4 regions of the Mesorhizobium sp. M2A.F.Ca.ET.046.03.2.1 genome follow, and region 4 is predicted to be linked to each of the others. Evidence: predicted binding sites of a transcription regulator. Region 4 holds the regulator's gene; each other region holds the start of a gene.

Region 1 (7,318 bases), 1.9 Mb from region 4:
GGCGGGGCGTGCACTCACGGCTTCCCACGCGGCCATTGCCTGGGGTCGATGGGTTCGAATTTGTGCCGCGGGGCGGTTGGTCTGGGATGGGACGAAGAGGTTTCGGACGGCGGAGAAGATCGACACGAAATGCTGCAATGAGCCACCCGACCGGATCCTGTCGCCTTCGCTCCCTTTCGACTGGAGGCGCTCGCCGTTGACGTGGGTCCACCAGCAGCCGCACGATGAGTGCCGTCAACGCTTGTGGCGTTCCTTCGGACAACGGCTGCCATTGCGGCATCGCTGGTGTCTTCCCGGAGCTATGGCGGAAACTGGGTGATGACGGTTTGAGGAGAGCGGCGTATCGAGGCGGGTGATGAAGCCTGCCAGAACCTCTCAAAGAGAGCGATACGCCATGAACGAGGCGTTGGTGCATGGGGTCCGGACTTGATCGGATGTCGATCTTTGAAGCGGCAGACTATGCCGTGGCCGCCTTGCGGCGGGCGGATTTCGGGGCGTGCGCAGGCAAGCATGCGGTTGAGGACGGCGCAGCCGATGGCGACTTCGGTCTTCTGAACGGGAAGCGACCGTGCCCGCAAACGCCGCCCGATGGCGGACTTGTATCGCCCTATGGCGGTCTCGACCAGCGAGCGTTTGCCATAACCGTTGGAGACCTGCCATTTCTCCAAGCATACGGGTCGGTCGTCCCGATCTGGCGCAGGCTCGTCCGGCTGGCGCACCCGCGCAAGCTGCCGGTGGAACATCGTCCTCAGAAAAAGACATTCCAATGTGCTCTGCAAGAGCCTGCCGAAGCGATGAGGCGCTCGTTGCCACCCCAAGTTCATGGATGCCGCCGACGGCTCGGCCGTTAATTTCACATAATTTCACATTCCAAATAAGACACAAAAGTCAGCCCCGAGCTGACGGCCGAAAACGCGCTTATGCAGTGGGATCGCGCGTAATGAAGGCCAGGCTTTCGTGTCGATTCCAAGTCTTTTTGCTCTTCGGCTGTCCGCTCATCCGTCTTGACCAGCACGAACCTACAGCCTATCTCACCGCAAGGTTAGCACTTCCCGCTGGCGAGTGCTAACCGGGCTCCGGCAACGAAGAACCTTTCAACCTCCGCACCAGGGATATCCAAAATGGCAAAGTCGAATTTCCGGCCGCTGCATGACCGCGTGGTCGTTCGTCGGGTCGAATCCGAATCCAAGACCGCGGGCGGGATCATCATCCCGGATACGGCGAAGGAGAAGCCGCAGGAAGGCGAGATCATCGCCGTCGGCTCCGGCGCCCGTGACGAAGCCGGCAAGCTCGTGCCGCTGGACGTCACGGCCGGCGACCGCATCCTGTTCGGCAAGTGGTCGGGCACTGAAGTCAAGCTCAATGGCGAAGACCTTCTGATCATGAAGGAATCCGACATCATGGGCATCATCGGCTGATCATCGGCCTCTCCATCAATTGAGTTTTCGGGCTCTTCCCGAGCCCCTGTCAGGAGCTTAACCATGGCTGCAAAAGACGTAAAATTCTCCCGCGACGCCCGTGAGCGCATGCTGCGCGGTGTCAACATCCTCGCCGACGCGGTGAAGGTCACGCTGGGCCCCAAGGGCCGCAACGTCGTCATCGACAAGTCGTTCGGCGCCCCGCGCATCACCAAGGACGGCGTCACCGTCGCCAAGGAGATCGAGCTTGAGGACAAGTTCGAGAACATGGGCGCCCAGATGGTGCGTGAAGTCGCTTCGAAGACCAACGACATCGCCGGCGACGGCACGACCACCGCCACCGTTCTCGCCCAGGCGATCGTTCAGGAAGGCAACAAGGCCGTTTCCGCCGGCATGAACCCGATGGACCTCAAGCGCGGCATCGACCTCGCCGTCGGTGAAGTCGTCGCCGCTCTCGGCAAGGCCGCCAAGAAGATCAAGACCTCCGAGGAAGTTGCCCAGGTCGGCACCATCGCCGGCAATGGTGACGAGTCGGTCGGCAAGATGATCGCGGAAGCGATGCAGAAGGTCGGCAACGAAGGCGTCATCACCGTCGAGGAAGCCAAGACCGCCGAGACCGAGCTGGAAGTCGTCGAAGGCATGCAGTTCGACCGCGGCTATCTCTCGCCCTACTTCGTCACCAACGCCGACAAGATGGTCGCCGATCTGGAAGACGCCTACATCCTGCTGCACGAGAAGAAGCTCTCCAACCTGCAGGCCATGCTGCCGGTGCTGGAAGCCGTCGTACAAGCCTCGAAGCCGCTGCTCATCATCTCGGAAGACGTCGAAGGCGAGGCCCTGGCCACGCTGGTCGTCAACAAGCTGCGCGGCGGCCTGAAGATCGCCGCCGTCAAGGCTCCGGGCTTCGGCGACCGCCGCAAGGCCATGCTGGAAGACATCGCCATCCTGACCGGCGGCCAGGTCATCTCGGAAGACCTCGGCATCAAGCTCGAGAATGTCGGCCTCAACATGCTCGGCCGTGCCAAGAAGGTGTCGATCTCGAAGGAAAACACCACCATCGTCGACGGTGCTGGCAAGAAAGAAGAAATCCAGGGCCGCGTCGCCCAGATCAAGCAGCAGATCGAGGAGACCACCTCGGACTACGACAAGGAGAAGCTGCAGGAGCGTCTGGCGAAGCTCGCCGGCGGCGTTGCCGTGATCCGCGTCGGCGGCGCGACCGAGGTCGAGGTCAAGGAAAAGAAGGACCGCGTTGACGACGCTCTGAACGCGACCCGGGCGGCCGTGGAAGAAGGCATCGTTCCCGGCGGCGGCGTCGCGCTGCTGCGCGCTTCGCTGGCCCTCACTGTCAACGGCGCCAACTCCGACCAGACCGCCGGCATCGCCATCGTTCGTCGCGCGCTGCAGGCTCCGGCCCGTCAGATCGCGGCCAACGCCGGTGCCGAGGCTTCGATCGTTGCCGGCAAGATCCTGGAGAACAAGGGCGCTACCTTCGGCTTCAACGCCCAGACCGGCGAGTATGGCGACATGATCGTCATGGGCATTGTCGACCCGGTCAAGGTCGTTCGCACCGCTCTCCAGGACGCGGCGTCGGTCGCCGGCCTGCTCGTCACCACCGAAGCCATGATCGCCGAGTCTCCGAAGAAGGAGTCGGCTGGCGGGGGCATGCCTGGCGGCATGCCCGGCGGCGGCATGGGTGGTATGGGCGGTATGGATTTCTAAGGTCCACGCACCTCAACAATCTCGAGGGCGGCAGCGATGCCGCCCTTTCTCTGACGCGGAGCCAAGCCGATCGCCCATCCACAAGGCTACATACGGCGGCACATTCACTGCGGACACCAATGACTGACTTCATTCTGTTCGCCATGGTCGGCTTCCCGCCGAGGCGGTTGACGGCGCATTAGGCATGGACTAGGGCCCGATCTCCTCCACCGTGCTGCTCTCCTTCGGTGTTCCGCCGGCGCAGGCTTCCGCCGCGGTGCACGCGGCGGAAATATTCACCACGGCCGCTTCCGGCACGGCGCATCACTACCACCGCAATTTCGGCCGGAAGCTGTTCTGGCCGCTCGCACGTTCGGCATTCTCGGCGGATGCCTTGAAGTCTTCGTGCTCACCTCGTTCGACGTCATAGTGAAACCCTATGATAAGACCTATCTCGCTGTTGATCGAAAGAGGTCCCACACGACATCAATAGCCAAAGTCTCTGCGGTACTTTCAGCTATTCTACCGACCAAACCGGGAAGTCCCGGGATTTTGGTCGCCCGAGGCAAAGATCGATTAGGGGGAATAGGTGGGTGCAAGAAGCGCGAGCGTGAGGGACTTGGTCTAGCCCGATTTGTTTTGGTGGGGAGGAACCGGCGACGCAGTCCTTCGAGCGACGGGGCTTTTCACAAACCTACGTCACGGGTGGTTTAGCTGGTTGCGGAGCCTCAATCGTTCTTCCGTGTTGGCTGATGGCCGGCATGCGCACAGCGTCGGGACAGCGATCTGGCTCAGCGTCCCGGCTTGTCGTCCTGGTCGATGAGGATGCGCTCAACGGCTCCATCAAGATCTTCATATTGGCCACTTCTCAACGCCCATAGGAAGCCAGACAGCCCCAGTGCGCCCAAAGATAGCGCGACTGGTATGAGGTAGATGAGTGTCGTCATGACGGCCGCGCTGATGAGCGTATGCCGGAACGCGTTGCCGAAGAAGCCCTTGTCAGCTCGGCGGGCATAAAGCGGTGCAGCCTCAGCGCGTTTCCGATCACCAGCAGCGATGAGGCGGACATCGCGACTGCCGCGATCACCGGTGTGACATGGCCGAGGATGGCGAGCGGAACGGCAACGGCGTTGTAGATGATCGCGATTGCTATGTTCTGGCGGATCAGCCGCCTTGCCTTCTGCGAGACGTCCAGCGCAAGGGGTACCGCCGAAAGGCTTTCACGCAGGAACACGAAATCGGCGGCGTTGCGGCCGACATGGGCGGCGGTGGCTGGAGCGATCGAGACGTGCGCCGCGCCCAGCGCTGGGCTGTCGTTGAGCCCGTCGCCCACCATCAGGACCTTATGGCCGGCCTTGGTCAGCACTTCGATCCGCTCAGCCTTCCCGGACGGCAGCAGCGCCGAAACAAAACGGTCGATTCCCAATATTCTTGCGACATCGCCACAGGCGTCTGCGGTATCGCCCGACAGCATTTCGACCGAGACCCCGGCATCATTCAACTGCGCCAAGCCGGCCCGGGCATCGGGCCGCAACGCATCCTCGAAAACGAAGGATGCGACAATGCCGCCGTCTTTCGTCAGGACTGTTCCGCCATGCCCACTTTCGCTATCGGTTAGGGCCTTCCATCTAGCCCACCCGCGCCGGCCCAGTCGCCAGATACTTCCAGTGACAGTGGCTTCGATTCCAAACCCCGGATGCTCTGTGACGGCATCGAACTTGTGCTGCCCGCCAGCAGCGGCAAACCCGGCTACGGCCTTTGAAAACGGATGACGCGAATGCGCGGCCATATCGGCGGCGATTGCCAGCACGGCCGGGTCGATCGACGACGCATTGACGAGCCGGGGCTGTCCGAGCGTGAGCGTTCCGGTCTTGTCGAACACCGCCGTATCGATCGTCGCCAGGCGCTCCATGGCCGAACCGTCCTTCACCATGATGCCGCTTTCGAACAGACGCCGCGCCGCGACCACCTGCACGATCGGCACCGCGAGGCCGAGCGCACATGGACACGTGATGATGAGAACGGCAATTGCAGTCGTCATTGCCAGGTGCCAGTCGCCAACCGCAACCATCCAACCGATGAATGTTATTAAAGCTGTGAGATGGACCACCGGCGCATAGAGGGCGGAGACGCGATCGGCGATGCGTCGATAGGGCGAGCGGCCGCCCTCCGCCGCCTCCATCAATCGAACCATCTCCGCCAGGAACGAGTCCTTCGCGGCGGCTGTCGCCTCAATCGTGAGCGAGCCGGTAAGGTTAAGTACCCCAGCCTGCACGGGGATGCCTGGCGCCACGTTTCTGGGCGTGCTTTCGCCGGAGACCAGGGAGCAGTCGAGATCAGATGATCCCCGAATGATCTTTCCGTCGACAGGAATCCTTTCGCCCGCTGCGATGAGCAGCTGCATTCCCGGTTCGATCTCGGCAACCGGCAGATAGTCGCGCGCGCCCTCGCCGCGCAGCACCATGGCACCACGCGCCGCCAGCTGCGACAGGCCGTTGACGGCGGTTCGGGCCCGCTCGCGCATGACATGATCCAGCGTACGGCCGATTAACAGGAAGAACAGCAGCGATACCGACGCGTCGAAATAGGCGTGATCGCCGTGATTGATCGTCTCATAGAGGCTCATGGCGTAGGCGAGCGACATCCCGACCGCGATCGGCACATCCATGTTCATGCGGCCGTGGCGCAGCGCGTTCCAGGCCGAGCGGAAGAAAATGCCCCCGGCGAAGGCAAGCGCCGGGATCGCGATCAGCGCAGAGACCCAGTGGAATAAGTCGCGGGTCGCGCCTTCGGCGCCGGACCAGACCGAGACCGAGACCGAAAGCAGCATGATGTTGCCCGTCGCAAAACCAGCAACCGCGACCGCGCGGATCAGTTCGGATAGTGTCTTGTTTTTGCCGCCGACCTCGGGGTCGAACAGATGCACCTGATAGCCTAGCCGTCCAAGCGCGCGGACGAACGGTGGCACCTCGTCACCACGCCACCTGACCGAGACCCGTTTCGTCGACAGGTTGACGCGGGCGCTCTCGACGCGATCGAGATTTCCCAACGCCTTCTCGATCGTCTGGATGCAGGCTGCGCAATGAACCGTCGGAACCGAAAGGTCGGTCTGGCGAAGACCATCGCCAACAAAGCGGCTCGCCAACCTGATCTCCTGGCCAGACGGCAGGACCGATGTGGTACCGGTCAAATCCAGCGCCAGTTCCGCGCCGGGTGCACAGCAGCTCATTGCAGCGCTCCTTGCGAAATCATGATCCGGCGAATGTCGCGATAGAGCTCGGCGAGACCGGCGTCGGCATCGACTTCGACGATCCAGACGCCATCCTTGGGCACGTCCCGTGCTGCAAACTCCTGAGCCGAAGCAAGGGCAAGAGTGATGCACTTGTCCTCGGCCTCATAAGCGGGATGACGAAACAGTATCTTCACGCCATGCAAGGTCACCGGCTTGCCGGTGGCATCACTCAAGCTGTAGCGGACCTCACTCCGAGCGATCGTCAGGTTGCCGGTCCAGCCGAGTGCCGCCTGCGCGCGCCCTTCCTTGGCCTTTTTGTTGAATTGCTGACTGGCCACATAGGTGTTCTCGACGACAAGGCCGGTCCAGCTTTTGCTGGCGAGCGTCGCCATGGTCAGGTTGACGGCGATGACCACGCCGAAAAAGCCGAGAATGGTGAGCAGCATGTGCCTGCCGGTGAACTCGCGCGTCTTTTGCGTATTGGTGCTCATCTGGCGATCTCCGGTGCGTTGAAGGTGGCCGTGTATTCGTCCGATTCGAAGTTCGCCTTGTCCTCGACCCGGAACTTGAAGGTTTGTGCAGGATGCCGCACCTCACCCGCTGGCTGGCGCACGAAAACTTTCAGCATCTTCAGCCGGTCGGGTTCGACCGCGATGCCGAAGAAGCGGTCTGGCGGCAGATCACTGCCGACGACGCTCATTTCGGCTCCCTGCAAGCCCTGCATCGCGACAATTATTGTCCTTGGCTCGGGGATCATGTTGAGCAGTTTGACGGTATAGCCGTTGCGGATCGAACCGTCGGACAGCGTGACGAACTGTGGATTGCGGTCATGCAGCACGTTCAGTTCGAGCCGATCGCGCGTCAGCAGCGAATAGAGCAGGCCCAGCCCGATCAGCGACCACAGGCCCATGTAGACGTAAGTGCGCGGCCGAAAGATCTTGCGAATGTGAAAATACACCACCTGATCGCA
Region 2 (7,318 bases), 3.3 Mb from region 4:
GGGCCGGACGCAAGCAGGACAGAGCTGATCGCCGCGACGATCCCGATGATCGTGATGGCAAAACGATAGTCGATGCGCGCTTCGAAGACCGTCGCGGTCATGGCGCCGATCACCTGCGCGGCGAGGCTTGCCGACACCATCAGGCCGACGGTGCGGCCGTCGATGCCGAACTGCGCGCCGATGGGCTCCAGAAAAGCCCAGACGGCGCCGAAGAACATGAAATAGCAGAAGATCGAGAGCAGCGCGGTGATCGCCGGCACTGTCGCCACATTGCCGAACTGCTCTTCCTTGGGCAGATCGGCATAATCGTCCGGCACGATCCAGGCGACGACCAGTGACAAGAGGCAGACGATGCCGAGCACGATGAAGCCGCCGGCCGAGCCGGCGGCAGGCACGGCATAGAGCGCCAGGATCAGCGCCAGCGCGCATTGCGCCAAAGTCTGCAGCGTGACGAAATAGCCGCCGATGCGCTCTGCCCGGCGCGAGCGGGCGATCAATTCGGTGGCGACAGCGACCAGCCCGCCCTCCGCAACGCCAGCCAGTATGCGCGCGCCGATCAGCCCATTGGGGCTGCCGGCATAAGCGGTCCAGAAATTGGCGAGCGCGAGCAGGACGAGCAGCGCCGCGCTCTTCCAGCGCATGTTCCTGGCAGGCAGCAACATGGCCACGATCGCCGACCCGATGCCTATCGCGATCATCTCGGCGGTGGCGACCAGCGCCAGCTCGTCGCCGGTGACGTGGCCTTCGGTATAGAGGGCGCCGAGCAGAACCGGCTGCAGCCCAAGGATGAGCAGGCCGACCGAGCCGATCCACAGCGCCGAGGCAAGCTGCGATCCCGTCGGATTGCCGACAAGCCAATCGCCCTCTTCCGCTTGCGCGGCTTGCGATGCAGTCACGAGATGCCTCCCTTGCAGCCCGGTCGAAAAACTGACAAGTTGTCAGCATTTAATGAAACTGATACTTGATCATGTTTCTTGTCAACCGCGAATTCGCACTTTTCCGGGAAAGATGCGGGCCATGACGGATGCAAAGCGAACGGCGACGGAACCCAGGCGCAGGCCGAAGCAGGAGCGCAGCCGCGAGCGCATCGACGCGATCCTCGCCACGACCATGCGGCTGATCGGCGAAAAGGGCATCGACGCGGTGACGATGAAGGAGGTGGGCGCGCTGGCCGGCGGGCCGATAGCGACCGTCTATCACTACTTTCCGTCGAAGTCGGCGATCCTGGCGATGCTCTACGATCGGTTTGCCGAGGAAAGCCGGGCGCGCTTCGGCGCGATCATCGCCGGGATAAACGGGTTGAGCGATGTAACGGCGGCGGCCGATCGCATGCTCGACGACTATTATACCCGTGTCGCGGCTGACCCGGCGATCCAGGATCTGCAGAACGCCATCCAGGCCGACAAGGCGCTGCAGCATCTCGACATTGCCGAGACGAGACACCAGGCGAAGATATTCTGCGACCATGTCGCGCCCATGCTTCAAGCGGATCAGCGCGAGGCGTTCGGGCGGGTCGTGTTCCTGATCTTCCAGCTTGCCGGCGGCGTCGTGCGGCTGGCGCTGACGCAGGACGAGGCAGAAGGCCGACGCACGATCGACGACTATCGCTCGATCATCCACACGCAGTTGCGGCTGTTTTTGTAGCCGTCGCCATACTCGGGGGCGCCGTCCCCTCGCCGCACTTGCCTGCCTCAGGCCTCCTCCAGCTTCGGCCCCAGAATCTCCACCAGCCAATCGACAAACACCCTCACCCGAGGCGAAAGCTGGCGGCTGGGCGGATAGAGCACCGAGATCGGCGTCGGCGTCGGGGGATTGTCGGGAAGCACCTCGACCAGCCGGCCGGCCTCGATGTCGTCGGCGTAGCGGAGTTTTGGCGCCTGGAACAGCCCGAAGCCTAGCCGGACCAGCGCGGCACTTGTGTCTGAATTGGCGACTGTGACTCGCGACGGCAGGACCACTTCACGAACCTTGCCGTCGGCGATGAATTCCAGCGGCATCACTTGCCTCGTGCGCGACGACACGAAACCGATCATCATATGGCCGGCAAGATCGTCCAACGTGCGCGGCACACCGTGGCGTTCGAGATAGGCGGGACTCGCGACGGTAATCTCGCGCGCGATGCCGAGACGCCGCACGATCATGTCGCTGTCGGGAAGTACGCCCGCCCGGATCACGCAGTCGACGCCTTCACGCACCAGATCGACGAGGCGGTCCCCCTCGCCGATATGCACCGACAGGCCCGGATATCTGGCAAGCAGTGCCGGCAGTTCCGGCAAGAGGAACGTGCGCGCCATGTGGCCATTGACGTCGACGCTGAGGCGCCCGCGCACGTCATGGGCGCCGAAGCCGCCTTCGGCGTCTTCGATGTCGGCGAGGATGCCAATACAGCGCTGGTAATAGGCCTCGCCATCGGGCGTCGGGGTGACATGGCGCGTGGTGCGGCGGAACAATTGCACACCAAGCCGCTTCTCCAGCTGCTTGATTGCGGCGGTTGCGCTGGAGCGCGGGAGGCCGAGATCGGCGGCTGCCGCGGTGAAACTGCGCCGCTCCACGACGCGGGTGAAGAGTCGCATGGTGTCAAAACGATCCATGGCAGATTGTTCGCACAGGCTGAATAGTGTTGGCAATCCATGCCCGATTATATCGCCTGCATGGGCGAGTATATGCATCTCCATCCGAAGAGAAGGAGATTTCGCCATGACCACCCGTCCCATTGCCCTCATCACCGGCGCCAGCCGCGGTCTCGGCCGCAACACAGCGCTGAACCTCGCCCGCAAAGGCGTCGACATCGTCCTCACCTATCGCTCGCGCGCCGATGAGGCGAAGGCGGCCGTCGCCGAGATCGAAGCGGCCGGCGGCCGGGCCGCGGCCCTGGAGCTCGACACCGGCGCCGTCGCCAGCTTCCCGGCTTTCGTCGAGACATTAAAGAAGACGCTGCGCGAGACCTGGCAGCGCGATCGCTTCAATTATCTCGTCAACAATGCCGGTACCGGGCTGCGCAAGCCGATCGCCGACACGACGCAAGAGGAATTCGACATGCTGATGAACATCCATCTCAAGGGCGTGTTCTTCCTCACCCAGGCGCTGCTGCCGCTGATCAACGACAGCGGCCGCATCATCAACGTGTCGAGCGGGCTGGCGCGCTTCTCGGTGCCGGGCTCGTCCGCCTATGCGATGATGAAAGGCGGCGTCGAGGTGTTCACCCGCTACCTCGCCAAGGAGCTTGCCGGACGCCGCATCACCGCCAACACCGTGGCGCCTGGCGCGATCGCGACCGACTTCAACGGCGGCCATGTGCGCGACGACGCCGAGATCAACCGCGTCGTGGCCGGGATGACCGCGCTGGGCCGCGCCGGCGTCGCCGACGATGTCGGGCCGATGATCGCCTCGCTGCTCTCCGACGACAATCGCTGGGTCAACGCCCAGCGGATCGAAGTATCGGGCGGCATGAATATCTGAGGTTCGCCTAAGTTACCTGGCGGATCAGTCCTTCGAAGCCGTCGGCGAGATTTGAATTGCCGGCGGCGAGGAAGGCGGACAGGTTGCGGACGCGGCCGGGCGTCTTGTTGGCGTCAAGCAGAAGGGCCTTGCCTTCATGCATGACGAAATCGAATTTGCCGTAGTCGAAGCCGAGATCGCGCCGTAGCGCGCGAAGCTCGTCGGGAACCGGAACCGGCTCTCGTCGGATCGTATCTTCGCCTTTGACCAGGTTCTGCGGCGAGACATGCCGGGTACAACGCTCGCGTTCTCCGCAAAACAGCCAGAAGCGGGCGCCAAAGCCGTCAGGCTCGGGCTCGGGAACAAACTTTTCCACCACGAGATCCTTGCGGTCGAACACCGCCGGGGGAACTTCCGCAAGCGAGCCGTGGATGCGGTAGCGATCGAGCAGCCTGGCATCGGGAAACGGCTCCGGCCTGCCGGCGCGCCGCGATCGCCGATTGAGCGTCTGCTCCCGCGTTCCCAGATTGTTGAGGCTGCTCTTGACGATGACTGGGCCTCGCCAGCTGTGATCCCTGTCGATCACCGCGCCGCTGACGCGACGCTTCGAGATATCGGCGGCGCCGATGTTGAGGCAGAAGGGATAAGTGCGCGCGTATTCGACATATTCGGGTGGCGTCACGGTCGCGTCGACATGGAGTATCGCGATATCCGCCTCTGGCCTGGCCGACGTGCCCGCAACAATGCGAACGGAATGTCCCCGGCGCTTCAACTCCTCCAGGAGATCGAAGAGCATGTAGGGGCTGTCGCGGCGCAGCAACGGCCCGCGACGGCGTTCAAACACGTCAAACTCATGCGTGATAACCGCAATACGTGCCATCCGCCCCCCGGCTTGGTTTCTTAAGCGTCCTCGATTATGCGTTCTAACACAATCGTACGGGCGGGTTTGTGATGACAGAGCATTGGAATGCAATTCGCAGGCATTGGCAGTTGCTGGGGTCGCCGCTCAGGCCGCCGCCGGAAGTCGTCGAGGCCTATAACCGCGAACTCGACCTCGCTCGATCGCACGTCGTGATGTTCGGCGTGACGCCGGAGCTCGCCGGGCTTGGCGCCAGGATGACGGCGGTCGACGAGTCGGCCGACATGATCGCCGGCATCTGGCCGGGCGATACCGAAAGGCGCAAGGCGGTACGCGGCGACTGGTTCGATCCGCCGATGTCTGACGCAAGCGTCGATGCGCTGATCGGCGACGGATGCCTCACTGTCATCGGCGGGGCGGATGCGAGGCAAGCGCTGTTTTCAGCCATCGCGCGCGTTCTGAAAGCAGACGGGCGCGCCGGCATCAGGCTGTACGCTTCCCCCGAGACACGCGACGATCCGCGGGATGTCCGCGCCCTCGCGTTGGCCGGCGGCGTCTCGACCTTTCACGACCTCAAATGGCGGGTGGCCATGACCGCGGTCGCCGGCGCGCCGGACTACGTCATACCGGTGACGGGAATTCTCGAGCAATTCGAAGCGATGTTTCCCGACCGCGACGAACTTTCGACACGCACGGGATGGGAGTTGCCGGTGATCGGCACCGTCGACGTCTACCGTAACTCATCCGTCATCTACAATTTTGCGCCGGTAAGCGCGCTTGTCGAGGAAGCCAAGGTATTTTTCGACGACGTCGACGTTGCCTCGACCGGCACATACGGGCTCGCCGAACGCTGCCCGCTGCTGGTGCTGCGAGCGCCGAAGCGCCGGGACTGACGGGTGGGATTGCTCGTCGGTGTCCCGCGACAGCAGGCGCTTTTCATGGTGACGTTTCGCCTGAGAAAAATTTCGCGCCGCTTGCCCCTTTCGCGCGCCTTGACTCTGGCAAGGCGCCGGCCTATCTCAGCGCCACGTTAGCACTCGCCTTTGGTGAGTGCTAACTCATATCCGGCGGCCTCGCCGGATGGAGGAACAGTTCTCACCGTTCTCACTCGAGGAAGACAACATGGCAAAGTCCAAGTTCCGCCCGCTTCATGACCGCGTGGTCGTTCGCCGGGTCGAATCCGAATCCAAGACCGCCGGCGGGATCATCATCCCGGACACGGCTAAGGAGAAGCCGCAGGAAGGCGAGATCATCGCCGTCGGCTCCGGCGCCCGCGACGAGAGCGGCAAGCTGGTGCCCCTGGACGTCAAGGCCGGCGACCGCATCCTGTTCGGCAAGTGGTCGGGCACTGAAGTCAAGCTCAATGGCGAAGACCTTCTGATCATGAAGGAATCCGACATCATGGGCATCATCGGCTGAATTTCGGCCTCTCCATCAACTGAGTTTTCGGGCTCTTCCCGAGCCCCTGTCAGGAGCTAACCATGGCTGCAAAAGACGTAAAATTCTCCCGCGACGCCCGTGAGCGCATGCTGCGCGGTGTCAACATCCTCGCCGACGCGGTGAAGGTGACCCTCGGACCGAAGGGCCGCAACGTCGTCATCGACAAGTCGTTCGGCGCCCCGCGCATCACCAAGGACGGCGTCACCGTCGCCAAGGAGATCGAGCTTGAGGACAAGTTCGAGAACATGGGCGCCCAGATGGTCCGCGAAGTCGCTTCGAAGACCAACGACATCGCCGGCGACGGCACGACCACCGCTACCGTTCTCGCCCAGGCGATCGTGCAGGAGGGCAACAAGGCCGTTGCCGCTGGCATGAACCCGATGGACCTCAAGCGCGGCATCGACCTCGCCGTCGGTGAAGTCGTCGCCGCTCTTGGCAAGGCCGCCAAGAAGATCAAGACCTCCGAGGAAGTCGCCCAGGTCGGCACGATCTCGGCCAATGGCGACGAGTCGGTCGGCAAGATGATCGCGGAAGCGATGCAGAAGGTCGGCAACGAAGGCGTCATCACCGTCGAGGAAGCCAAGACCGCCGAGACCGAGCTGGAAGTCGTCGAAGGCATGCAGTTCGACCGCGGCTATCTCTCGCCCTACTTCGTCACCAACGCCGACAAGATGGTCGCCGATCTGGAAGACGCCTACATCCTGCTGCACGAGAAGAAGCTCTCCAACCTGCAGGCAATGCTGCCGGTCCTGGAAGCTGTCGTTCAGACCTCGAAGCCCCTGCTCATCATCTCGGAAGACGTCGAAGGCGAGGCCCTGGCCACGCTGGTCGTCAACAAGCTGCGCGGTGGCCTGAAGATCGCCGCCGTCAAGGCTCCGGGCTTCGGTGACCGCCGCAAGGCCATGCTGGAAGACATCGCCATCCTGACCGGTGGCCAGGTCATCTCGGAAGACCTCGGCATCAAGCTCGAGAATGTCGGCCTCAACATGCTCGGCCGCGCCAAGAAGGTGTCGATCTCCAAGGAGAACACCACCATCGTCGACGGCGCCGGCAAGAAGGCAGAGATCCAGGGCCGCGTCGCCCAGATCAAGCAGCAGATCGAGGAGACCACCTCGGACTACGACAAGGAGAAGCTGCAGGAACGTCTGGCGAAGCTCGCCGGCGGCGTTGCCGTGATCCGCGTCGGCGGTGCGACCGAAGTGGAAGTGAAGGAAAAGAAGGACCGCGTTGACGACGCGCTCAACGCGACCCGCGCGGCCGTGGAAGAAGGCATCGTCGCCGGCGGCGGCGTGGCCCTGCTGCGCGCCTCGGCCAACGTCAAGGCCACCGGCGTTAACTCCGACCAGGCCGCCGGCATCAACATAGTGCGCCGCGCGCTGCAGGCTCCGGCCCGTCAGATCGCGTCGAACGCCGGTGCGGAAGCTTCGATCGTTGCTGGCAAGATCCTCGAGAACAAGGGCGCGACCTTCGGCTTCAACGCCCAGACCGGCGACTATGGCGACATGATCGCCATGGGCATCGTCGACCCGGTCAAGGTCGTGCGCACGGCTCTCCAGGACGCGGCCTCGGTCGCCGGCCTGC
Region 3 (7,318 bases), 3.0 Mb from region 4:
CTGGTGATTTCGGCCGAGGCTTCGCCATTGTCGGTCGAGACCTTGTCCAGGCGCGACTGCAGTTCCTGCATTTCGGCGCGCAAACCACGCATCTCGGCCTGGCTGCGCGCCAATTCGGCGGCGCTGTCGCTTTCGGCGATCCGCGCCGCCTCGGCTGTTTCGGCGAGCCTGGCCTGGGTTGCCTCCAGCGCCTTCTGCAGCCGGGTTTCTTCCTTTTCGTGATTGCCGATCTGAGCCATCAGCTCGGCAATATGGGCGGTTTCGCTGGCGTGGGTTGCCGCGAACTCGTCGAACTTGTGGCGGGCCTCAGCCTCGCGTCTTTGCGCTTGCTCCAGGTCGACCGTGAGGCCGACCTGCTTCTCGCGCAGCAGCTTGTTCTCGGCGCCGCGCCTGTCGACTTCGACGGTCTTAGCGGTCAAGGCTTTGACGATCTCACCGAACTCCGTCTCGCGCCTGGCGTTCTCATTGCTCATCTCCACCAGTTCCAGGCGCACGGCCGCCAGCGCCGAGCGCAACTGCTCGCGGTCCTGGACGAGGCTCGCCTCGCGCTGTTGCCAGGCCTCGGCCGCGCCGTCGCGCTCGCGCTGCTTGCGGGCGGCGTCAAGCAATTGTTCCGAAAGCGTTTTGTGTTCGGCGGTAAGAGCGAGATTTGCCAGCTCCAGCTCGTTGGAGCGCAACACGTCGCGATGGAAGACGTTGAGGACCTCGCGCGTCATGTGATGCGCGGTGGCGATCTCCGCCAGCTTCGCCTCGATCTCCTGCAGATGGCCCTGCCCATCGCGGAAAAGCCCGGCGACGGCCTCCAGCGCGGCGAGCCGCGTCTGGGTATGGGGCGTCAACCGCGATGGCGCTGCCTCGGGCTGCTGTTCTTCGGGCGGCGGATTCTCGTCGCTTGCCACGAGTTCCTGACCGGCAGCGGCATCGTCTCCCGACGGCGGTTGTTCATCATCCTTCAGAACGTCCTCGAATGCTTCCGCCAGATCCGATTGGAGTTCCTGAAATTCCTTATCGACGTCCTCGGCCCGCTTGATCAGAGACTTGAAATTCATCACCACACATCCCTTACTCACGCCCCACGCGTACTTAATGAATTGCTAATCTAGCCCTTTACCTTCCTTTCGGGAAGCCTATGCAACCGAAACCGAAATTAAGGTTATCGCCGGTCGCAACTTATGCGGAACCGCTGCCAGGTGATCCGTCTGCCGGGCATAACATATGTTAACTTCATCTCTCGATGGATGCTGAAATTCGCCGCTGTAAAAGGGAGAAGGCACCGAGCTGCTTGGCATCATTCATCGAGCCGCTTGGCATCATTCATATGGCGGATACGAAGACTTTGCGACGGAACAGAGAAGCTCGGTTGGTGTGGATCTTCTCTATGCGGGCGCCCCCGATCGACCGCCCAAGACCAGCGTTGCGCGAGCGTCCGACTGCTGCAAGCGGATTTCCGCGCTGACCGCGTTCACCATTGTCTTCCGCCCTCACGCGCTCAGCCGGTAGACCAGCTGCCGGTGGTCGTCATCGGCAGGGCCGCTGGGCGGCGGGACGGTTGCGTCGAGCCGGCGCAGCGCATCCATGATGTCGTCGAAAGAGACCGGCCGCTCGGCGCCCGGCGGCTGGCGCAGCGCCGGCATCGATTCCACGGCGCAGGCGTCGGACGCCCAGGACGAAAGGATCGCCCGCTTTTCCCATATGTCGAGCGAGCCGTCCTCCAGCACATCCCGCGGGTGCTGAAAATGGCTGGCCGGCGACAGCAGCCGGTCGAGCGAAAGGTCTGATATTTCGGGAGCAAGGGAAGGAATGATCGGCGAGAGCGTCTGTCGGTCCATTTCTGTCCTCCGTCTCCAAAAACTCCTTGGTTCGGGTTCCAAATTTCTCAGCGGTCCGGCGCTGCCGGGCGCCGATAATCTTGTTCAGCTCAATCGCGAATTCAAGCCTTTCCTTTGTCGGAGCGACCCAATTTACCGCATGTTTTCAGCACGCTAGCACTCGACGATCGAGAGTGCCAAAATTTTTTTGGCACCCCCTTGAAAGTAGAAGAAGGCAAAATTAGCTCGACATGCGCGCGACGCCGAAAGGGTCGCGAGCCCCGCTCCGGTCCTCCCGGTCCGGAGCGGAGGGACCTCTCGCAATCCGTTTGTCCTGAAGGAGAACGATATGACGTTCCGTCCACTGCATGACCGCGTGCTCGTCCGCCGCATCGAGGCCGAAGAGAAGACGGCCGGCGGCATCATCATCCCCGACACCGCCAAGGAAAAGCCGCAGGAAGGCGAAGTCATCGCCGTCGGCCCGGGCGCCCGCGACGAGAGCGGCAAGCTCGTGGCCCTCGACGTGAAGGTCGGCGACCGCATCCTGTTCGGCAAGTGGTCGGGCACCGAGATCAAGCTCAACGGCGAGGATCTGCTCATCATGAAGGAAAGCGACGTGATGGGCGTGATCGAGCAGGCCGCGACGCTGAAGAAAGCCGCCTGACCGGGGCTTCGACCGAACCGCAACCCAGTCAATGAAAGCTGCCTAGACAAGGAGTGATCCAATGGCCGCCAAGGAAGTCAAATTCCATTCCGACGCCCGTGAGCGCATGCTGCGCGGTGTCAACATCCTCGCCGACGCGGTGAAGGTGACGCTTGGTCCCAAGGGCCGCAACGTCGTCATCGACAAGTCGTTCGGCGCCCCGCGCATCACCAAGGACGGCGTCACCGTCGCCAAGGAGATCGAGCTTGAGGACAAGTTCGAGAATATGGGCGCCCAGATGGTCCGCGAAGTCGCCTCGAAGACCAACGACCTCGCCGGCGACGGCACCACGACTGCCACCGTGCTTGCCCAAGCGATCGTTCGCGAAGGCGCCAAGGCGGTCGCCTCGGGCATGAACCCGATGGATCTAAAACGCGGCATCGACAAATCGGTGGATGCGGTGGTCGCCGAACTCAAGACCAATGCGCGCAAGATCACCAGAAACGACGAGATCGCCCAGGTCGGCACCATCTCGGCCAATGGCGATGCCGAGATCGGACGTTTCCTGGCCGAGGCTATGGAAAAGGTCGGCAACGAAGGCGTCATCACCGTCGAGGAAGCCAAGACCGCCGAGACCGAGCTGGAAGTCGTCGAAGGCATGCAGTTCGACCGCGGTTATCTCTCGCCCTACTTCATCACCAACCAGGACAAGATGCGCGTCGAGCTCGACGAGCCCTATGTGCTGATCCATGAGAAGAAGCTCGGCAACCTCCAGGCGCTGCTTCCCGTGCTCGAGGCCGTCGTCCAGTCGGGCAAGCCGCTGCTGATCATCGCCGAGGATGTCGAGGGCGAGGCTCTGGCCACGCTGGTGGTCAACAAGCTGCGCGGCGGGCTGAAGGTCGCCGCCGTCAAGGCTCCGGGCTTCGGCGACCGCCGCAAGGCCATGCTGGAGGACATCGCCATCCTGACAGGCGGCACGGCCATCAGCGAGGATCTCGGCATCAAGCTGGAGAACGTCACGCTGGAGATGCTCGGCCGCGCCAAGAAGGTCGCGATCGAGAAGGAGAACACCACCATCGTCGACGGCGCCGGCAAGAAGGAGGAGATCCAGGGCCGCGTCACGCAGATCAAGGCCCAGATCGAGGAGACCACCTCCGACTATGATCGCGAGAAGCTGCAGGAGCGGCTGGCCAAGCTCGCCGGCGGCGTCGCGGTGATCCGCGTCGGCGGCGCGACGGAAGTCGAGGTCAAGGAGAAGAAGGACCGTGTCGACGACGCGCTGCACGCCACCCGCGCCGCGGTCGAGGAAGGCATCCTGCCCGGCGGCGGCGTTGCCCTGCTGAGGGCGGCCAAGGCGCTCGACGCGGTCGCTGTCGACAATCCCGATCAGAGATACGGCGTCGACATCGTGCGGCGCGCGATCGAGGCTCCGGCGCGCCAGATCGCCGAGAATGCCGGATCGGAAGGCTCGATCATCGTCGGCAAGCTGCGCGAGAAGACGGACTTCGCCTACGGCTGGAACGCCCAGACCGGCCAGTATGGCGACCTCTACAAGCAGGGCGTGATCGACCCCGCCAAGGTGGTGCGCACCGCGCTGCAGGATGCGGCCTCGGTCGCCGGTCTGCTCGTCACCACTGAGGCGATGGTGGCCGAAAAGCCGAAGAAGGAAGCCGCCCCGGCCGTGCCGGCCGGCGCCGGCATGGACTTCTGAGACGCTGACGAGAGCCCGCTCCCGGCTACGGGAGCGGGCGTTCCGCCAAAACTTGGGAGGGCGTTATGAACATGATGAGCGCAGATGGCTCGATTCCCGCGCCGACGCATTCGGCAAGCGAATTCCTCGCCTATGAAGCCGAATGCCGGAGCGCGCTGAAACCGCTGCTGGCAGGACTGCTCGACGCGGCCGAAGCCACCGGGTGGAACCGGCGGACGGTCGCCTCGACGCTGATGTTCCTTGCCGCGCAGCAGGTGTCGTCCACCGAAACATCGGCGCGAAGCTGAGCGAAATCGGCCCCCGCCACAGCGGGGGCCGTCCAACTATGTCGCGATGGGATTTGGGCGAAGGGAATTGCGATTGCCATGATTGCAGGACGCTTGCGGGAATGCCTGAGAAGCTTGCGATGGGACGCCGGCGACCTTGCGCAGGAGCTTGGCTGTTCCCGGACCGATGCGACGCGCTGGATCGAGGGGCGCGCGCCGGTGCCGCTGGCCGTTGCCGCCTGGATCGAAGTCTTGACCAAGGCGCACAGCGCGCTGCCGGCGCCGCGCCTGAACCAGCAGATTTCAGCGACGCACACCACGCCGGCGGGCGCGCTCAATGTGCAGGCCCTCCCCGGCATAGGCCAGCCGCGGTCGCATGGCATCGTCCTGCAACCACCCTACCCGCGCAGGCATACGTTCGCCGGCGGGCTTCGCCCGGGTACTGTGGGCATCCATCCGAAAGAAGGGCCAGACCATGAACCACGACCGCTTTGAAGAGCCTGTCACGGTGCTTGTCGGCATGGGCTTGCCGGTGCGGCTGGAGAGCGTGGCGGAAGCCTATGCCCTGCTGCAGGATTGGCCGGCCGCGAGCAGGAGCAGCGCGCATGCGATCGCGCTCAATGCCTGCAAAGCCGGCATTGCCGGCGAAATCGACGCGGAGACGGTGCGAGCGACCCTTGTTGCCTTCGCCCGCCGCAACGATATTCTGGCGCCCGACATGGTCTCGCTGGCGCCCGCGGCACTGGCAGGGCGCGCATCCACAAGCAGCAATGGCACAAGAAACAATGGCTGAAGATTTTAACCCGGGCGCGTGTTGGCGCGGCGGACAAAACGACCAACCCAGGAACTCTGAATGACGACGGACACAAAGACGGCGGAAACCAGGACATTCGAGGCGGACGTCTCGCGGCTGCTGCACATGATGGTGCATTCGGTCTATTCGGACAGGGATGTTTTCCTGCGCGAGCTGATCTCAAACGCGGCGGACGCCTGCGAGAAGCTGCGCTTCGAGGCGGTCAGCCGTCCCGAGCTTCTGGGCGACGATCCGAAGCCGCGCATCATGATTGCCGCCGATCCGGACAACAAAGAGCTTGTCGTCGAGGATAACGGCATCGGCATGAGCCGCGAGGAGATGGCGGAGGCGCTGGGCACCATCGCGCGCTCCGGCACGCGCGCTTTCATGGAGCGCGTCGAGGCCGGCAAGGCGACGGAGGACACGCAGCTCATCGGGCAGTTCGGCGTCGGCTTCTACTCGGCCTTCATGGTCGCCGACCGGGTCGACGTGATCAGCCGCCTGGCCGGCAGCGACGAGGCCTTCCGCTGGTCGTCCGACGGCAAGGGCACTTATGAAATCGCGCCGGTGCCGCTTGAGGCGGCGCCCAAGCGCGGTACCCGCGTGGTGCTGCATCTGATGGAGGACGCCACCTCCTACGCCACGCCATACCGGCTCGAAGGGCTGGCGAAGTCGCAGTCGGGCCATGTGCCGGTGCCGATCACGCTTGTCGAGAAGCCCGGCGCCGAGCCGCGCGACATCGCCGACGGCACGGCGCTCTGGGTGCGGCAGAAGAGCGAGATCAAGCCGGAGGAATATACCGACTTCTACCGCAGCGTCGCCGGGCAATATGACGAGCCGGCCTCGACCATCCATTTCCGCGCCGAGGGCCGGCAGGAATACAGCGTGCTCGCCTTCGTGCCCGGATCGCGGCCGTTCGACCTGTTCGACCAAGATCGCAAAGGCCGCATGAAGCTCTATGTGCGGCGCGTCTTCATCACCGACGATGCCGATCTCCTGCCGCGCTATTTGCGCTTTGTGCGCGGCCTGGTCGATTCCGCCGACCTGCCGCTCAACGTCTCGCGCGAGATGATCCAGGAAAGCCCGCTGCTCGCCGCGATCCGCAAGGGCGTGACCAACCGCGTTCTCGGCGATCTTGCCAAGACGACCGAAAACGACGCCGAAACCTATGCCAAGATCTGGGAGAATTTCGGCGTCGTCCTCAAGGAAGGTCTCTATGAGGATTACGAGCGGCGCGAACAGCTGCTGAAGCTTGCCCGCTTCCGTTCGACCGCTTCGGGCGAAGGCTGGCGCAGCCTTGCCGACTACGTCGCCGCGATGAAGGAAGGCCAGAAGGCGATCTTCTTCATGGCGGGCGACGACCGCGCCCGGCTGGAGGCCTCGCCGCAGCTCGAAGGGTTTCGCGCGCGCGGTATCGAGGTGCTGCTCTTGACCGACCCGGTCGACAGTTTCTGGGTGACGATGACGCCGGAATTCGACGGCAAGCCGTTCAAGTCGGTGACGCAGGGCGCGGCCGAGCTTGCGGATATCCCGCTGCCCGACGACGCGGCCAAGCCTGATGCCGAGACGTCGTCGGATATCGCGGCGTTCCTCGCCTTCGTGAAGACGACGCTCGGCGACGAGGTGTCGGACGTGAAGGCCTCCGACCGGCTGACCGAAAGCGCCGTCTGCCTGGTCGCGCCCGAGCATGGCCCGGACCGCCAGTTCGAGCGCCTGCTCAACGCCGCCGGCCGGCTCGACAAGGCCGCCAAGCCGATCCTCGAGATCAACCCGCGCCATGAGCGCGTGGCGGCGCTGGCAAAGCTCGGCGACGGCGACAAGGCGTTCAAGGAGGACGCCGCGCATCTGCTCTATGACGAAGCGCGCGTGCTCGACGGCGACAAGCCAGCCGACGCCAAAGCCTTCTCGGCGCGTCTGGCGCGGCTGATCGACCGCGGCTTGGCGAAGGGGTAAGCGCCGGCGGCGCGCTTGAATGGCTTGCCAGCGTCCAGCGCTAATTGGATGCTGGCAGCTTGCCTGGTTCAGCGGCTTTGTGACCAAGCTGTTCGGCTGAGGCGCATTAGGTGGGAATCCGCGCATGACCATAGAGGGTTTCTG
Region 4 (7,318 bases):
CGCCACGATATGCAGCGAGGGCTTGCGCTTCTTCAGCACCTGGCCGACGCCCGTGATGGTGCCGCCGGTGCCGATGCCGGCGACGAAGATATCGACCTCGCCATTGGTGTCGTTCCAGATCTCCTCGGCCGTGGTGCGGCGGTGGATCTCGGGATTGGCCGAGTTCTCGAATTGCTGCGGGATGATGGCGTTGGGCAGCGTGGCGGCGAGTTCGTCGGCCTTGGCGATGGCGCCCTTCATGCCTTTCGGCCCTTCGGTCAGCACCAGCTCGGCGCCGAGCAGCGCCAGCATCTTGCGGCGCTCGACCGACATCGTCTCCGGCATGGTGAGGATCAGCTTGTAGCCCTTGGCGGCGGCGGCGAAGGCGAGCGCGATGCCGGTGTTGCCGGAGGTCGGCTCGATCAGCGTGGTCTTGCCGGGCGCAATCTTGCCGGCTTCCTCCAGCGCCTCGATCATGGCGACGCCGATGCGGTCCTTGACGGAGGCGATGGGGTTGAAGAATTCGAGCTTGGCCATCAGGTTGGCGACGATGCCCTTCTCCCTGGCGAACTTGTCCAGCCTGACCAGCGGCGTGTCGCCAATCGTCTCCGTGATCGAATTGAAGACGCGGCCGCGGCCGGGCACGCGCGCGGAGGTGACGGGCTTGTTCATTTGGTTCGCTCCCAGGGCAATGGCATAGGCAAAACAGAATAGGGCTTTCAGCCGCGCAAGATAGGCCGGCCACCTAAAATATCCGAGTGGGGCGGTTGCTGAAAAGCGCGCCGCAGCGGAAATGCATTTTCCGCTGCAGCGGGTTTCAGGAATGGTTTGGTTGAAATCCGGGAACGGCTGACATCGGAGCCTACTGGCGGGCCGCGATGGCGGCCGCCGCGCCCATCATGAAGCCGGCGGCGGTGCGGTTGAGCACCTTCAACGCGCGTGGCGATTTCAGGAACCAGCGCGCCTTGGCGGCCAGCGCCAGATAAGGCACCAGCACCACGAACAGCACGACCACGGTGAGCATCGCCAAAATGGCGTAGTCGGCGAGCGTGATCGTCTTCAGGTCGACGATGGTCGGCGTGATGGCGAGATAGAAGATCATCGTCTTCGGATTGCCGAGCGTCACCGTCAGCCCGGCGATGAAGCTCGACAGCAGCCCGCCCCGGGCCTTGCGCGCCTCGACGGTCTCGGGCGTGATACCGCTGGTCCAGAAGCGCCAGGCGAGGAAGGCGAGATAGGCGACGCCGGCCCATTTGATGGCGAGGAAGACCATGCCGAAGGTCTGGGCGACGAAGGCCAGCCCAAGCACGACGGCGGTGAGATAGGTTAGGTCGCCGAGCAGCAGGCCAAACGACATGGCAAGCGAGGAGCGGAAGCCGGAGCCGAGCGCGCGGGCGACCAGCGCCGTGACGCCGGGGCCCGGAATGGCGGCGGCGACGCCGAGGGCTGCGCTGTAAGCGAGGAATCCGGTGAGTGTCATGGTTGCGGTCCCGAGATAGGGACGCACTTGTCGCACGAAACGGATCGGGAATGAATTCGCTATGGGGCAGATTCGTTTGCGCCAGCCCCCTCATCCGGCCGCTTCGCGGCCACCTTCTCCCCGAGGAGAGAAGAGGTTGGCGCCGACGCTCGCCTGCTCCTCTCCCCTTGCGGAGAGGTCGGATTGCCCCGAATTGCCCTTCGCAATTCGGTTGGCAATCCGGGTGAGGGGGCCCCTCGACGCACGGTCGAACGCCCGACCACCGCTTACCCGCCATACGTCACACGCCAGATCGTACCGTTGCCGTCCTCGGTGAGGATCAGCGCGCCGTCCTTGGCGACAGCGACGCCGACCGGCCGGCCCCAGACCGCGTCGTCGGATATGACGAAGCCGGTGGCGAAGTCGTCATATTCGCCGGTCGGCTTGCCGTCCTGGAACCGTAGCCGCACCACCTTGTAGCCGGTGCGAACATTGCGGTTCCACGAGCCGTGCAGGGTGACGAAGGCGTCGCCCCTATATTCAGCAGGAAAACCGTCAGCCGGGAAGTTGCCGCCACTATAGAAGGCGATGTTGAGCGGCGCCGAATGCGCCTGGATCAGCACGTCGGGCAGCGTGACCTTGCCAGCGAGGTCTGGGCGCGCGCCCTTGTGGCGCGGGTCCTCGTTGTCGCCGATGTAATACCAGGGCCAGCCATAGAACGCGCCGTCCTTCACCGCGGTCGCGTATTCGAAGGGTGTGTTGTCGCCAAGCTCGTCACGTTCGTTGACGACGCACCAGAGCGCGCCGGTCGCCGGCTGCACGGTCATGCCGGAGCAGTTGCGCAGGCCGGTGGCGACGGTCCTGCGGTTGCTGCCGTCGGGGTCGAAGGCGAGCACGTCAGCACGGCCCTGTTCCGCGCCCCAGCCCTCGCCCAGCGGCTGCGATTTCGCCCACGCCTCGACACCGCCCTTCGGCTTCGCCCCCATATCCTCGGCGATGTTGGAGCCGGAGCCGACCGACAGATAGAGCGTCTTGCCGTCGGGCGAAAAGGCGATGTCGCGCGTCCAGTGGTGGCTGGCGGGGATTTTCGCGACGATGGTCTCCGGCTTGGCGGACGCTTCAAGGTCGCCGTCGCGATAGGGGAAGCGCACGACGCTGTTGCTGTTGGCCACATAGACCCATTGCGGCTTGTCGCCCGGCGGATAAAAGGCGATGCCGTAGGGTCGCGTCAGGCGCTTGGCAAAGATCGACGTCTCGGCGACCTTCGCGCTGCCTTGCGCCAGGCGATAGACGCGGACCTGGTTTGCCCGGCTGTCGGCGACGAAGAGGTCGCCGTTCGGCGCCACGCGGACCACGCGTGGACTGTCGATACCCGATGCGACCAGCTCGATGGAAAAGCCCGGCGGAAGCTGTGGCTTCGCGTCCTCCGGGCGATCGGTGACGCCGCCGCCATTGGCGGCGGACTCCGCCACATTGGGTTTCGGCTGATCCTGCGGCTTCAGCAGCCGGCGCACGCCCGGACGATCGGCTTTCCAGTCGCCGAAGGCCTTTTCGCCGCTGAGCAAGGGGGCCTGCTGCGCAAAGGCACCGGTGGCGAGAATCAAGGCAGTGCCCGCAAGGCCGGCGATCCGTATCATGCTGTTCTCCGTCGTCTGCCAATGCGCCTCGCTCGGTCAGGCGCTCCGAGCAGGACATATTGGGCAAACGACCGAAAAGAGAAGCTTGCGCACGCGGATTTGACGGAGCGCCGGAGCTTAGGTCTCCTCGGCATCCAGGTCGTCGTCGAGGCGCTTTTCCAGCTCGACGAGATCGGCCGGCAAGGGCAGGCCCATGGCGCGGAGCTCCCGCAATTTCTCGCGCAGCTGCTCCTGGATCTCGTGATCGTCCTCGGGCTGGTTGATCATTTCCTGAAGCAGGAGGTCGATCTGGGCCTTGATAGCTTCCAACGCCATTTTTTTCTCCCTCTGCAGCTGGTGCGACCCTAGGTGTGGCAAGATTCAGGTCAGGCCGAGCCGGAGTCGAAGACGGGCGCGAAGCGGCCAGACAAGGTGGCTTCCGAGAACCCGAGCGGAGCGTACTTAAAGTACGTGAGCACCGGAAGGGCAGGAAGCCGTCATTCGCAGGCCGGCCTCACCTGAATATCGATAAACCTAGCGGAGCATGCGCGAAATCAGTTGTGCCGTATAGTCAACCATCGGCACGATGCGGGCGTAATTCAGCCGCGTCGGCCCGATGACGCCAAGCGCGCCGATGACGCGGGCGTCCTTGTCGCGATAGGGCGCGACGACCAGCGACGAGCCGGACAGCGAGAACAGCTTGTTCTCCGAGCCGATGAAGATGCGCACGCCCGGCCCTTCCTCGGCTAGGTCGAGCAGCTGCAGCAGCCCGTCCTGCGTCTCCAGATCCTCGAACAGATGGCGCAGCAGTTCGAGATCGGCCTGGGCGGTGACATTTTCCAGCAGGTTGGCACGGCCGCGCACGATGAGACGCGCCGGCAGGCCGCTTTCGGCGCCGGCCCAGACCGCCAGCCCCTTCTCGACAAGATCCTGCGACAGCGTGTCGAGAGCGGATTTGGTCTCATCCTTGATGCGGGCGATCTCGGCGCGCGCCTCGGCAAGCGTGCGGCCCCGGATATGGGCGTTGAGGAAATTGGACGCCTCGTGCAGTTGCGACACGGTGGTGCCGACGGGCAGGTCGACGACGCGGTTCTCGACATCGCCGTTCTGCGACACCAGCACGGCCAGCGCCTTGGTCGGCTCGAGCTGGATGAATTCGATGTGCTTCAGCGCCACCTCGTTCTTGGAGGCGAGCACGAGGCCGGCGCCGCGCGACATGCCGGACAGCATCTGGCTGGCCTCGGTCAGCATATGCTCCAGCGTTGCGCCGGAGCCCGAGGCGCGCACCTGCGCCTCGATGATGCGGCGCTCGTCGTCTGAAAGGTCGCCGAGCTCCATGAAGGCGTCGACAAAGAAGCGCAGGCCCGTCTGGGTCGGGAGCCGCCCGGCGGAAACATGCGGCGCATAGATCAGGCCGAGATGCTCGAGGTCGCTCATCACGTTGCGGATGGTGGCCGGCGACAGCGAGGAGGGCAGGATGCGCGACAGGCTGCGCGAGCCGACCGGCTCGCCGTCGCGCAGATAGGAATCGACAATCCGCCGGAAAATATCGCGCGAGCGCATGTCGAGTGACTGAAGTACCGGCGACTGAAGCCCGGGCGACTGCGACGTCGGATCGACTGGTCTGTTCATTCCGGCGAGAAACCTCCTACCGGAAAGATATAGACTCCCGGTCGGCCCGCGCAACCCGCCCCGGCTCTCGCCCCTTTTCCTTTGCGCGAGAGACTGCATGCGTCTACAAGCCGCCAACGAATCCGGGAAAAACAGAAAGAGCCTCGATGCGCCCCTCCAAACGCCAAGCCGACGAAATGCGCGCCATCTCCTTCGAGCGCGGCGTGTCCAAGCATGCCGAAGGCTCGTGCTTGGTGAAGTTCGGCGACACGCATGTCCTGTGCACCGCGAGCCTTGAGGAAAAGGTGCCGGCCTGGATGCGCAATTCCGGCAAGGGCTGGGTGACGGCCGAATACGGCATGCTGCCGCGCTCGACCGGCGAGCGCATGCGGCGCGAGGCCTCCGCCGGCAAGCAGGGCGGCCGCACGCTGGAGATCCAGCGGCTGATCGGCCGGAGCTTGCGCGCCGTGGTCGACCTGCAGGCGCTGGGCGAACAGCAGATCACCGTCGACTGCGACGTGATCCAGGCCGATGGCGGCACCCGCACCGCCTCGATCACCGGCGGCTGGGTGGCGCTCTACGACTGCCTGCGCTGGATGGAAGCGCGCCAGATGGTCAGCGTCGCCAAGGTGCTCAAGGACCATGTCGCGGCGATCTCCTGCGGCATCCATGACGGCCAGCCGGTCATCGACCTCGATTATCTCGAGGATTCCTCAGCCGGCACCGACGCCAATTTCGTCATGACCGGCAAGGGCGGCATCGTCGAGATCCAGGGCACGGCCGAAGGCGAGCCTTTCTCCGAGGAGCAGTTCGCGGCGCTGATGGGACTGGCCAAGAAGGGCATTTCGCGGCTGGTGAGCCTGCAGCAGATGGCGGTGGCGTAGGGTTTCCAATGCCGAGCCTAGGCCCCCCTCTCTGGCCTGCCGGCCATCTCCCCCTCAAGGGGGGAGATTGGATTTCGCCGCGGCTTTCGCCAATCACCGGCGTTGCAGAATGGGTGCCTACGACAAAGCTGCCAATCTCCCCCTTGAGGGGGAGATGCCCGGCAGGGCAGAGAGGGGGGCCTCGTGATACCCTCTGCAATTTTGGAATCAGCTCTCTACGTCACCAATTTGGCTGCCGCCGAAACCTTCTACCGCGACATCATCGGCCTCGAGCCACTGGGCAAGGTCGAGGGGCGCCATGTCTTCTTCCGTTGCGGTGACGGCGTATTGCTTCTCTTCAACGCCGAGGCGACCAAAATCCCTCCGGCGCCTGACGCCCGGCTGAAAGTGCCGCCGCATGGCACGGCCGGCGAGGGGCATCTCTGCTTTGCGGCTACCGCCGACGAAATCGCCGCATGGCGCAAGCATCTCGCCGCGAACAACATCGCCATCGAAAGCGACTTCGAATGGCCGCAAGGCGGGCACTCGATCTATATCCGCGACCCTTCGGGCAATTCGATCGAGTTCGCCGAGCCAAGGATCTGGAGTTTCTGATGCATTCTTTGAACGGAAGGAAGATCGTCGTCGCCAGCCACAATGCCGGCAAGCTGCGCGAATTCGCCGACCTGATGGCGCCGTTCGGCTTCGAGGCGAAATCGGCCAAGGAATACGGCCTGCCCGAGCCGGACGAGACCGGCACGACCTTCGAGGAGAACGCCTATATCAAGGCCTTCGCCGCCGCCAAGGCGACCGGCCTGCCCGCGCTGTCGGACGATTCCGGGCTTTGCGTCGACGCGCTCGACGGCGCGCCGGGCGTCTATACCGCCAACTGGGCCGAGAAGCCGGATGGCACCCGCGATTTCGGCATGGCCATGCAGAAGACGGAGACCGCGCTGCAGGAGGCCGGCGCGACCAAGCCCTCACAGCGCACCGGCCGCTTCGTCGCCGTCATCTGCCTCGCCTTGCCGGACGGCGAGGCTGAATATTACCGGGGCGAGGCCGAGGGCACGCTGGTATGGCCGCCGCGCGGCACGCTCGGCTTCGGCTACGATCCGGTGTTTCTGCCCAACGGTTTCGACAAGACTTTTGGCGAGATGAGCGCGGAAGAAAAGCATGGCTGGAAGCCCGGCCAGGCGACGGCGCTTTCGCACCGCGCCCGCGCCTTCCAGAAATTCGCCGAAGCGCGACTGGATTTGGCCAGGTTGGATCTGGCGCGATCAGGACCCGCATGAGCGCAGTGACCATACCGCTCGACCGCAGCCCCGGCTTCGGCGTCTACATCCACTGGCCATTCTGCGCGGCCAAGTGCCCTTACTGCGACTTCAACAGCCATGTCCGCCACCAGCCGGTCGACCAGGAGCGCTTTGCGCGCGCCTTCGAGACGGAGCTTGCGACCATGCGCGCCCGCGCCGGGCCGCGCGAGGTGACCAGCATCTTCCTCGGCGGCGGCACGCCGTCGCTGATGAAGCCGGAAACGGTGGGCGCGGTGCTGGAGGCGGTGGCGAAGAACTGGACGGTGCCTGACGGCATCGAGGTGACGCTGGAGGCCAACCCGTCCTCGGTCGAGGCCGAGCGCTTTCGCGGCTATCGCGCCGCGGGCGTCAACCGCGTCTCGCTCGGCGTGCAGGCGCTGAACGACAAGGACCTGCGCTTTCTCGGCCGGCTGCACAACGTCGAGGAGGCACTGCACGCCATCGGGCTGGCGCGGGACATATTTCCCCGTCTCTCCT

What was found. Region 4 encodes HrcA, which represses chaperone genes, less so after heat shock. Its sites were predicted from a motif close to GTTAGCACTCNCNNNNNGNGAGTGCTAAC; they were not measured.
Region 1: groES (co-chaperone GroES) is a predicted target of HrcA. The motif match lies at 1,042-1,070, and genes of this name have one in related genera.
Region 2: groES (co-chaperone GroES) is a predicted target of HrcA. The motif match lies at 5,327-5,355, and genes of this name have one in related genera.
Region 3: groES (co-chaperone GroES) is a predicted target of HrcA. The motif match lies at 1,982-2,010, and genes of this name have one in related genera.

What each region holds. Positions count from the first base shown of each region.
Region 1 is NZ_CP034449.1:1,168,842-1,176,159, forward strand. Features, by position in the region: partial or broken gene EJ072_RS05650 (IS5/IS1182 family transposase) at 489-662, opposite strand; gene groES (co-chaperone GroES) at 1,122-1,418, shown strand; gene groL (chaperonin GroEL) at 1,482-3,137, shown strand; partial or broken gene EJ072_RS36540 (TSUP family transporter) at 3,257-3,578, shown strand; gene ccoS (cbb3-type cytochrome oxidase assembly protein CcoS) at 3,908-4,063, opposite strand; gene EJ072_RS05675 (cation-translocating P-type ATPase) at 4,060-6,345, opposite strand; gene EJ072_RS05680 (FixH family protein) at 6,342-6,839, opposite strand; gene ccoG (cytochrome c oxidase accessory protein CcoG) at 6,836-7,318, opposite strand, start outside.
Region 2 is NZ_CP034449.1:7,116,307-7,123,624, forward strand. Features, by position in the region: gene EJ072_RS34205 (MFS transporter) at 1-896, opposite strand, end outside; gene EJ072_RS34210 (TetR/AcrR family transcriptional regulator) at 1,018-1,644, shown strand; gene EJ072_RS34215 (LysR family transcriptional regulator) at 1,692-2,591, opposite strand; gene EJ072_RS34220 (SDR family oxidoreductase) at 2,698-3,459, shown strand; gene EJ072_RS34225 (hypothetical protein) at 3,467-4,282, opposite strand; gene EJ072_RS34230 (class I SAM-dependent methyltransferase) at 4,390-5,190, shown strand; gene groES (co-chaperone GroES) at 5,420-5,716, shown strand; gene groL (chaperonin GroEL) at 5,779-7,318, shown strand, end outside.
Region 3 is NZ_CP034449.1:88,048-95,365, forward strand. Features, by position in the region: gene EJ072_RS00515 (hypothetical protein) at 1-1,049, opposite strand, end outside; gene EJ072_RS00520 (hypothetical protein) at 1,482-1,829, opposite strand; gene groES (co-chaperone GroES) at 2,158-2,472, shown strand; gene groL (chaperonin GroEL) at 2,534-4,162, shown strand; gene EJ072_RS00535 (hypothetical protein) at 4,228-4,449, shown strand; gene EJ072_RS35765 (hypothetical protein) at 4,528-4,923, shown strand; gene EJ072_RS00545 (DUF982 domain-containing protein) at 4,904-5,221, shown strand; gene htpG (molecular chaperone HtpG) at 5,282-7,174, shown strand; gene EJ072_RS00555 (serine hydrolase domain-containing protein) at 7,299-7,318, shown strand, end outside.
Region 4 is NZ_CP034449.1:3,046,141-3,053,458, forward strand. Features, by position in the region: gene cysK (cysteine synthase A) at 1-651, opposite strand, end outside; gene EJ072_RS14560 (LysE family translocator) at 842-1,459, opposite strand; gene EJ072_RS14565 (sorbosone dehydrogenase family protein) at 1,726-3,075, opposite strand; gene EJ072_RS14570 (hypothetical protein) at 3,193-3,390, opposite strand; gene hrcA (heat-inducible transcriptional repressor HrcA) at 3,589-4,686, opposite strand; gene rph (ribonuclease PH) at 4,833-5,549, shown strand; gene EJ072_RS14590 (VOC family protein) at 5,733-6,143, shown strand; gene rdgB (RdgB/HAM1 family non-canonical purine NTP pyrophosphatase) at 6,143-6,820, shown strand; gene hemW (radical SAM family heme chaperone HemW) at 6,817-7,318, shown strand, end outside.